2 regions of the Pseudomonas moorei genome follow, and region 2 is predicted to be linked to the other one. Evidence: predicted binding sites of a transcription regulator. Region 2 holds the regulator's gene; the other holds the start of a gene.
What was found. Region 2 encodes FliA, which starts transcription of late flagellar genes. Its sites were predicted from a motif close to CTAAAGTTTNNNNNNNNNNNGCCGNTAA; they were not measured.
Positions count from the first base shown of each region.

Region 1 (4,419 bases), 2.2 Mb from region 2:
TTACCGTGAACTCGCGATCAAAGGACACTTCTGATGCCTGTGTTTATCAGCTACCGCCATATGGACCGCCCCTATGCGATGAACATCAACAGCCGTCTGATGCAGGCCAATATCAAGACCTACCTCGATGTACTGGACCCAGAATCCCAGACCACCGATGACATTACCGGGGTCATCACCCGCAACATCAGCGAATGCACGCACCTGCTGGCGGTGGTGTCGGAAAAGACGGCGTTGTCATGGTGGGTGCCGTTCGAAATCGGCGAGGCGACTATTACCAACCGGCGTATCTGCTCGTTCAAGACCGGACCGACAGAACTGCCGCTGTACCTCGATAAATGGCCGAAACTGACGCGTGAACAGGACATCGACTTTTTCATTGATGCCTATCGCAATGAAGTGACACTCAAACGCTCGATGGCGCTGGATTCGGTCACCGGCAGCGATTCCATGCGCAATGCCAACAGGGCCAACGCCGACCGATTCCACAGTGACCTCAAATCCAGAATCTCCCGCGGCTTCTGAAATCACGCCCACAAAAAAGGCCGACTGCGATGTCGGCCTTTTTTGTGGGTCACTGCTTCGGCGCGGGGGCCGGTGCAATGGCGGGGGCAGAGGCTGGTGCCGCACTTCCGGGCACCGGTGGTTTCGGCGCCGGATCATCAAACAGATTCAGTCGCTGGCGAAGCTCATGCGCAGGGAGCGGTTCCTTGTCCGCCGGCAACGCATTCGGGTCGGTTGGCGTGGCCGGTGCGGCGTCGGGAGCCGTCGAACCTTGCGGCGCATCAGGTGCAGGCTCCGCCCCTTGCGAGCCTTCGATGGCACGCTGGGCTTTCTTCGTCAGCACGATGATGTCGATACGGCGATTGACCGGGTTGAACGGATGTTCACGATCAAACAGCGCCGATGAGGCATAACCCACGACACGCGCCACTTGCTGATCCGGATAGCTGCCCGCGACCAGCGCACGGCGAGCGGCGTTGGCACGGTTGGCCGAGAGCTCCCAGTTACCGAAATCGCCGGTGCCGGTGTACGGCTTGGCATCGGTGTGGCCGCTGATGCTGATCTTGTTCGGTACCGCTTTGATCGTGTCAGCCATGGCCAGCAGGATATCTTCGAAATATGGCTTCAGACGGGCTGAGCCCGAGTCGAACATCGGCCGGTTTTCGGCGTCCACGATCTGGATGCGCAAACCGTCCGGAGTGATCTCGAACATGATCTGGTCTTTGAATTTCTGTAGCTGCGGATTCTCTTCGACCTTGTTCTGCAGCTCTTGCAGCAACAGTTCGAGACGTTCCTTCTCGACCATCTCGGCCATGCCTTCGACCTGATCGGTATCGACAGTGACCTTGTCCGGCTGCGGCTGGGACTTCACCTCGGGGTTGAGGGTTTTTTCCGGCGCCAGGGTCGGCGTGCCGCCCAGATCGATGATGTATGGCGTGCCGCTTTCGGAGAAGCCGATCGGGTCCTTGAAGTAACCGGCGATGGCGATCTTCTGCTCCGGTGTTGCCGTGGACAACAGCCACAACACCAGGAAGAACGCCATCATCGCCGTGGCGAAGTCGGCGAAGGCGATTTTCCAGGCGCCCCCGTGATGCCCACCGGCGTAGCGCTTGACGCGCTTGATGATTATCGGCTGATTGTTCTCCATGACTTAGCGACCGCGAACCGCTTGTTCCAGCTCGGCGAAGCTAGGACGGTGCGCCGGGTACAGAACCTTGCGTCCGAACTCCACGGCCAGCGATGGCGGCATGCCGGAAGCCGAGGCGACCAGCGAGGCCTTGATGGCTTCGTAGACGTTCAGTTCTTCCTTGGCATCGTGGGCCAGGGAATGGGCCAACGGGCCGAAGAAGCCGTAGGCGGCGAGAATACCGAAGAAAGTACCGACCAGTGCCGCACCCACGTGCAGGCCGATGGACTTCTGGTCACCTTCACCCAGGGACGCCATGGTCACCACGATACCCAGTACCGCCGCGACGATACCGAAACCGGGCATGGCGTCAGCGATGCCGTTCACCGCGTGGGACGGATGCTCCAGGTCTTCCTTGAGGCTGAAGAGCTCCATGTCAAACAGGCCTTCAAGCTCGTGGGGAGCCATGTTGCCGGAAGACATGATGCGCAGGTAATCGCAGATGAACGCGGTCATGCGCTCATCCTTCAGGACCGCCGGGTACTTGGCGAAAATCGGGCTCGCGGCGGCATCTTCGATGTCACCTTCGATCGCCATCATGCCTTCACGGCGGCTCTTGTTGAGAATCTCGTAGATCAGGCCCAGCACTTCAAGGTAGAAGCCATGGTTGAAACGCGAACTGAACATGCTCAGGGACTTCTTGAGCACGTGCATCGTCATGTAGCCAGGGTTGGCCTGCAGGAACGCACCGAGGGCCGCGCCGCCGATGATCATCACCTCGAAAGGCTGGATCAGGGCTGCAATTTTGCCGTGGGAGAGCACGTATCCGCCGAGCACGCTCGCGAATACGACGATGATGCCGATAATTTTAGCCATAGGTAGGAGAGCACTTACTGAGTCGGGTTCAAGGTCATATTCGGAAGTTAAAAAATCTCTTCTTCTACTTATCGGCAAAACTGCGCCAGACTATAGCCAGTTCAGGCGAAAAGCCAATTTGACCCGCTCCGGGCACAGTTAACGCTGACGATGATCGCCTCCCGACATGCCTAACGAAACGAACGTTCCAACTCCAAAACCGACCACTCTCGAAGGCTGGGTCAAGCTTCTCGATGGCGTGCGCCTGCCGGTTCCGCAAGCCAGTCACGACCGTGTCTGGCGGGCCATTCGCGACCAACGCAGCTCGTTGCGCGACATCGCCGAATTGATGCAGGAAAGCCCGGCCCTGGCCTTGAGCGTGATTCGCGAAGCCAACCGACACACCCATGGCAGCATGACCGAGCCGGCGGAAAACCTTGAGGTCGCGATCAATCGCCTCGGCCTCAAACGCACCGAAGAACTGCTCGACCGGTTGCCTGTACTGCCTCAGGCCGATATTCCGAAAGCACTGCGTCAGTTGCAGATGATCAGCCAGCACGCCACGCAACAGGCCAACGGTTTTTTTGCCGGTCGCCTGGCGCGCCTGTGGCAGGACATCCATTGGGGCAGCCTGCTGTTTCTGTCGCCGCTATGGCCATTGGCGCTCACGCATCCGCAATTGCTTGAAGACTGGGAACTGCGGGTCATCCATAAAGGCGAGTCGGCGCGCAAAGTCGAAAAGCAATTGTTTGGCGTACGCCTGCTGGAAATCGGTCAGGCCCTGGCGGATATCTGGCGCCTGCCGATCTGGGTGCAACAGGGCTACCGTCTGCTGCTCACCGAGCAACGGGAACTGGTGAAGGTTCTGCGCATTGCCCGCGACAGCGAGCATCCATTGCGGCAACAGAACCGCCTCGATGACGATCCGACCCTGCGCCGCTGGCTCAATCAACCGGCCAACACCGTATTGCTGGCCAACGGCCTGGCACTGTCGGCGCAACAGGCCTGGGACAGTCCGCACAGTGAGCGGTGGCAGTATCTGACCAGCCTTTACCTGCAGATACCGATGGACCAAGTGCAACAGCAACTGCACCAACAGGCAGCCAACAGCGCGCGCCATCACGCCATGCCGGACCTTTGGCACCCTGCCGAAGCCCTGATCTGGCCGTGGGGCATGAATCGCATCCACGCCAGCTTGTTGCCTGCGGCGGCGCCCACTGCCGAGGACCTGGCAAACTGGCGTAAACAATGTGCCGAGCTGCTGCTCGAGCCCAGTCGTTTCACCAATGCCATGCACTTGACCATCGCCGCCCGGGACGCCTTGGTCGCGTGCGGCATGCGTCGCGTCATGATCCTGATGGCCGATCGCACCCACGCCAACCTGCGAGTGCACCAAACGGCGGGGTTGCCCAAGGAAGTGGCGGCGATGAATTTCGCAGTCAGCCAGAGTACCGTGCTGCAACGCCTGCTTTCACAACAGGCCCAGGTACGAATCAACCCGACCAACAACGCGCAATTTTCAGCCCGGCTGCCCAATGGCCTGCGTGCGCAGTTCAGCGGCGAACACCTGCTGCTGCGCTCGCTGGTCAACAATGGTCGGGTGATCATGATTGTCGTGGCCGATCAGGGCGGCGGGCCGTTCTCGGAAATCACCGTGCAAGCCTTCGGCAAAACGGCGCAGTGCATCGAGAAAGCGCTGCACAACTTTAGCCGCCGCGGCCAATAGCGCTGCGCTACAATCCTCCCTTTTGTGCCCTGGAGACCTCACATGCCTGACTTCTCTGGCTTGCCGCTGGTGATCGAACCGAGCGACTTGCTCCCTCGCCTCGACGCCCGTGATCTGATCCTGGTGGACCTGACCAGCAGCGCCCGCTACACCGAAGGGCATATTCCCGGTGCACGGTTTGTCGATCCCAAACGCACACAGCTCGGGC
Region 1 is NZ_AP035776.1:1,823,248-1,827,666, reverse strand. It holds gene ACGJAX_RS08555 (caspase family protein) at 1-34, shown strand, start outside; gene ACGJAX_RS08550 (toll/interleukin-1 receptor domain-containing protein) at 34-525, shown strand; gene motB (flagellar motor protein MotB) at 575-1,651, opposite strand; gene motA (flagellar motor stator protein MotA) at 1,655-2,506, opposite strand; gene ACGJAX_RS08535 (HDOD domain-containing protein) at 2,673-4,211, shown strand; gene ACGJAX_RS08530 (rhodanese-like domain-containing protein) at 4,254-4,419, shown strand, end outside.
Region 1: the regulator FliA is predicted to act here: its motif matches at 2,575-2,602, upstream of motA (flagellar motor stator protein MotA).

Region 2 (4,419 bases):
TTCTGCTGGTGGCCGGTCCGGTTCGCGCGATGCTCTCGCGATTTGGCCGGCTGGCAGTCCCGGGTTTGCATGTGTTGGCTTACCAGGAAATCCCTGACAACAAGCAAGTGACCATCGTTGCGACAGTAGGGCCCAACGGCTGAGGTAGTGGTTTATGCAAGTTAAGCGTTTTTTCGCCGCCGATATGCGTCAGGCCATGAAGCTGGTTCGTGATGAGCTGGGCGCCGACGCCGCCATCATTGGCAACCGCCGCATTGCCGGTGGTGTCGAGCTCACGGCTGCCCTGGATTACAAACTGTCGGCGCTGGCCCCGCGTGTTCCGAACATGGAACTCGAAGACGAGCTGCGCAAGACTCAATCGCGGATCGTCACCGCCCAGGCTGAATTGAGCCTGCGAGGCGATGGCGAGAGCGACAAGAGCACCAATCGCCAGTTGTTCGCCGGCCTGCCGTTGACCGCCGCCGAGCCGTTGATCGAGCCCACCTATGCCGAACCCCGTCGTCCTGCGCCGGCCGCTGCGCCAGCCTCGAGTGGCGTGGACCCGCGGGCGTTCGATTCGATGCGTTTCGAGCTCAATAGCTTGCGTGAACTGATGGAAGTGCAGCTGGGCTCCCTGGCCTGGAATCAGCTGCAAGGCAGCCGCCCTGAACAGGCGAACCTGTGGCGCCGCCTGCAGCGCATCGGTCTGTCCGGCCCGCTGTCGCGGGATTTGCTGGCGCTGATTACCGATATCGACGAGCCCCGTCAGGCCTGGCGCATGTTGCTGGCGCATCTGGCGCGGATGATCTCCACGCCGGAACTGGAACCACTGGAAGAGGGTGGCGTGATTGCCATGGTCGGCCCCGCCGGCATGGGCAAGACCACCACCCTGGCCAAGCTGGCCGCCCGTTACGTGCTCAAGTACGGCCCGCAGAACATCGCGCTGGTGAGCATGGACAGCTTCCGGATCGGGGCTCAGGAGCAGCTCAAGACCCTCGGTCGGATTCTCAACGTGTCGGTGACCCACGTCGATCCGGGGCAATCGCTGGTGCAAGCGCTGGATCCGTTGCTGCGCAAACGCGTGGTGCTGATCGACACCGCCGGCCTGCAGGCCAGCGATCCGGCCCTGCGCATGCAGCTGGAAAGCCTGGCCGGGCGTGGCATCAAATCGAAAAATTATCTGGTTCTGGCAACCACCAGCCAGAAACAGGTTCTAACCGCCGCTTATCACAGTTACAAGCGCTGCGGGCTCGCGGGCTGCATCCTGACTAAACTGGATGAAACGGCAAGTCTGGGCGAGGTGTTGAGCCTGGCCATCAGTCATGAATTGCCGGTGGCCTACCTGACCGATGGCCCGCGGATCCCGGATGATTTGCATCTGCCGCGTCGTCATCAGTTGGTCAGTCGCGCCGTCAGCGTGCAAATGCAGGAAGAACCCAGCGAAGAAGCCATGGCTGACATGTTCGCTGACATCTACCACAGCCCGACCAAGCAGGTTGGCTGAGGTAAAAATGAATAGTTTTTGTACCTACATCGATGGTCTGCCATGCATTGTTCCGGTTGAGAACGCGCAGCCAGTAATGTGGCCTCCGTCTATGCAAGACAAGGTAAAGAAATAACATGGGCAGCATGCATCCCGTACAGGTGATCGCGGTGACCGGCGGCAAAGGTGGCGTCGGGAAGACTAATGTGTCAGTGAACTTGTCCCTGGCTTTGGCTGAGCTTGGCCGGCGCGTCATGCTGCTGGACGCCGATCTGGGGCTGGCGAACGTCGACGTTCTGTTGGGGCTGACACCCAAACGTACCCTGGCCGACGTGATCGAAGGCCGCTGCGAGCTGCGCGACGTCCTGTTGCAGGGCCCCGGCGGCATCCGCATCGTTCCCGCCGCGTCCGGGACCCAGAGCATGGTTCATCTGAGCCCGGCGCAACACGCCGGCCTGATCCAGGCATTCAGCGATATCGGCGACAATCTCGACGTACTGGTGATCGACACCGCTGCGGGCATTGGTGACTCGGTAGTCAGTTTTGTCCGCGCGGCGCAGGAAGTCCTGCTGGTGGTCTGCGACGAGCCGACGTCGATCACCGACGCCTACGCCTTGATCAAGTTGCTCAACCGCGATTACGGCATGAACCGTTTCCGCGTCCTGGCCAACATGGCGCAGAGCCCGCAGGAAGGCCGCAACCTGTTCGCCAAGTTGACCAAGGTCACGGACCGCTTTCTCGACGTTGCCCTGCAATACGTCGGTGCCGTGCCTTACGACGAAAGCGTGCGCAAGGCCGTGCAGAAGCAGCGCGCCGTCTATGAAGCGTTTCCGCGTTCCAAGTGTTCGCTGGCGTTCAAGGCCATCGCCCAGAAAGTCGATACCTGGCCGCTGCCGGCCAACCCCCGTGGGCACCTGGAGTTTTTCGTCGAGCGCCTCGTGCAACAAACGGCAGGACCCGTGCTATGACCGCCAGCGGTTACAACCTCTACAAGAAGTCGGCACGTGACGCGCAGTACGAATTGATCGAGCGTTACGCGCCACTGGTTAAACGCATTGCCTACCACTTGCTGGCGCGTCTGCCGGCCAGTGTCCAGGTCGAAGACCTGATCCAGGCCGGCATGATCGGCCTGCTGGAAGTCTCGACCAAATACGACGCCAGCAAAGGCGCCAGTTTCGAAACGTACGCGGGCATCCGAATCCGCGGCGCCATGCTCGATGAGGTGCGCAAGGGGGACTGGGCACCTCGTTCGGTTCACCGCAACACGCGCATGGTCAGCGATGCAATTCGCTCGATTGAAGCTAAAACCGGCCGTGACGCTAAAGATCACGAAGTTGCGGCCGAACTCCAATTGAGTCTCGACGATTATTACGGGATTTTGAACGACACCCTGGGCAGCCGGTTATTCAGTTTCGACGATCTGTTGCAGGACGGCGAACACGAAGGGCTGCACGAGGATGGCGCGAGTGCTCATCTCGAGCCGTCGCGCGACCTGGAAGATGAACGCTTTCAGGCGGCGCTGGCGGACGCGATTGCCAATTTGCCGGAGCGTGAGCGACTGGTGTTGGCGCTGTACTACGACGAAGAGTTGAATCTCAAGGAAATCGGTGAGGTCCTGGGGGTTAGCGAATCTCGGGTCAGCCAGTTACACAGCCAGTGCGCGGCCCGTTTGCGGGGGCGTTTGGGAGAGTGGCGAGCGCGTTGAAGGCAGTGTGGGGGCACTGCGACGTGGCGGGTGGGGTGTTGAACCGCGCCGGTCTCGATCCGTTGTACTCCAGACAGTCATTGAGTGCTTTGCCAGATTGATTGAAATGGCGCGTCCAGGTGCTGGGCGCGTTTTAGTCTGCTTGGAGGTCGAATTGGACAAGAACATGAAAATCCTCATCGTTGATGACTTCTCAACGATGCGGCGGATCATAAAAAACCTGTTGCGTGACCTTGGGTTCACCAACACGGTCGAGGCCGACGATGGCACTACCGCCATTCCGGTTCTCAACAGCGGGAGCATCGACTTTCTGGTGACGGACTGGAACATGCCTGGCATGACCGGTATCGATCTGCTGCGCCACGTGCGTGCCGATGAAAAGCTCAAGCATCTGCCGGTGCTGATGGTGACCGCCGAAGCCAAGCGCGAGCAGATCATCGAAGCCGCCCAGGCCGGTGTTAACGGCTATGTGGTCAAACCCTTCACGGCCCAGGCGTTGAAAGAAAAAATCGAAAAGATTTTCGAACGCATCGGTTGAACTGCGCCACGGGGGAGCTATGGGGCATAACGAATCATCGCAGGGCGATTTCGAATCGACCCTGAAAAAACACGCCGTCGAACTGGTCGCGAGCCTTGAAAAGGGCAGGTTCGGCGATGCTGTGCAATTGATCCATGAGCTCAACCAGACCCGTGACCGCGGCCTGTACCAGGAAGTGGGCAAGCTCACCCGCGAGCTGCATAGTGCGATCGTCAATTTTCAGATTGACCCGCACATGCCGCAAGCCGAGGAAGTGTCACAGATCACCGATGCCACCGAGCGTCTGGGGTATGTGGTCAAGCTGACGGAGGCTGCGGCCAACCGCACCATGGACCTGGTGGAAAACGCCACGCCGCTGGTCAATCGCCTGAGTGAAGAAGCCCAGGCCTTGAGCACGGACTGGGGACGTTTCATGCGCCGCGAAGTCGGGGCTGAAGAGTTCCGCGAGCTGGCCCGGCGAGTCGACGGGTTCCTGGCGCGCAGCAGTGAAGACGGGCGTGCGGTGTCGAGCAACCTCAACGACATTCTGCTCGCCCAGGATTACCAGGACCTCACCGGTCAGGTGATCAAGCGTGTGACCCAACTGGTCACCGAAGTCGAAAGCAACCTGCTCAAGCTCGTGCTCATGGCCAGTCAGGTGGACCGCTTCGCGGGCATCGAACATGACCGTGAAGCGATGCTTGCAGAAAAAGATCCACAAAAACATCTCTCTCA
Region 2 is NZ_AP035776.1:6,133,247-6,137,665, reverse strand. It holds gene flhA (flagellar biosynthesis protein FlhA) at 1-143, shown strand, start outside; gene flhF (flagellar biosynthesis protein FlhF) at 155-1,483, shown strand; gene fleN (flagellar synthesis regulator FleN) at 1,600-2,430, shown strand; gene fliA (RNA polymerase sigma factor FliA) at 2,427-3,167, shown strand; gene ACGJAX_RS28610 (chemotaxis response regulator CheY) at 3,334-3,705, shown strand; gene ACGJAX_RS28605 (protein phosphatase CheZ) at 3,725-4,419, shown strand, end outside.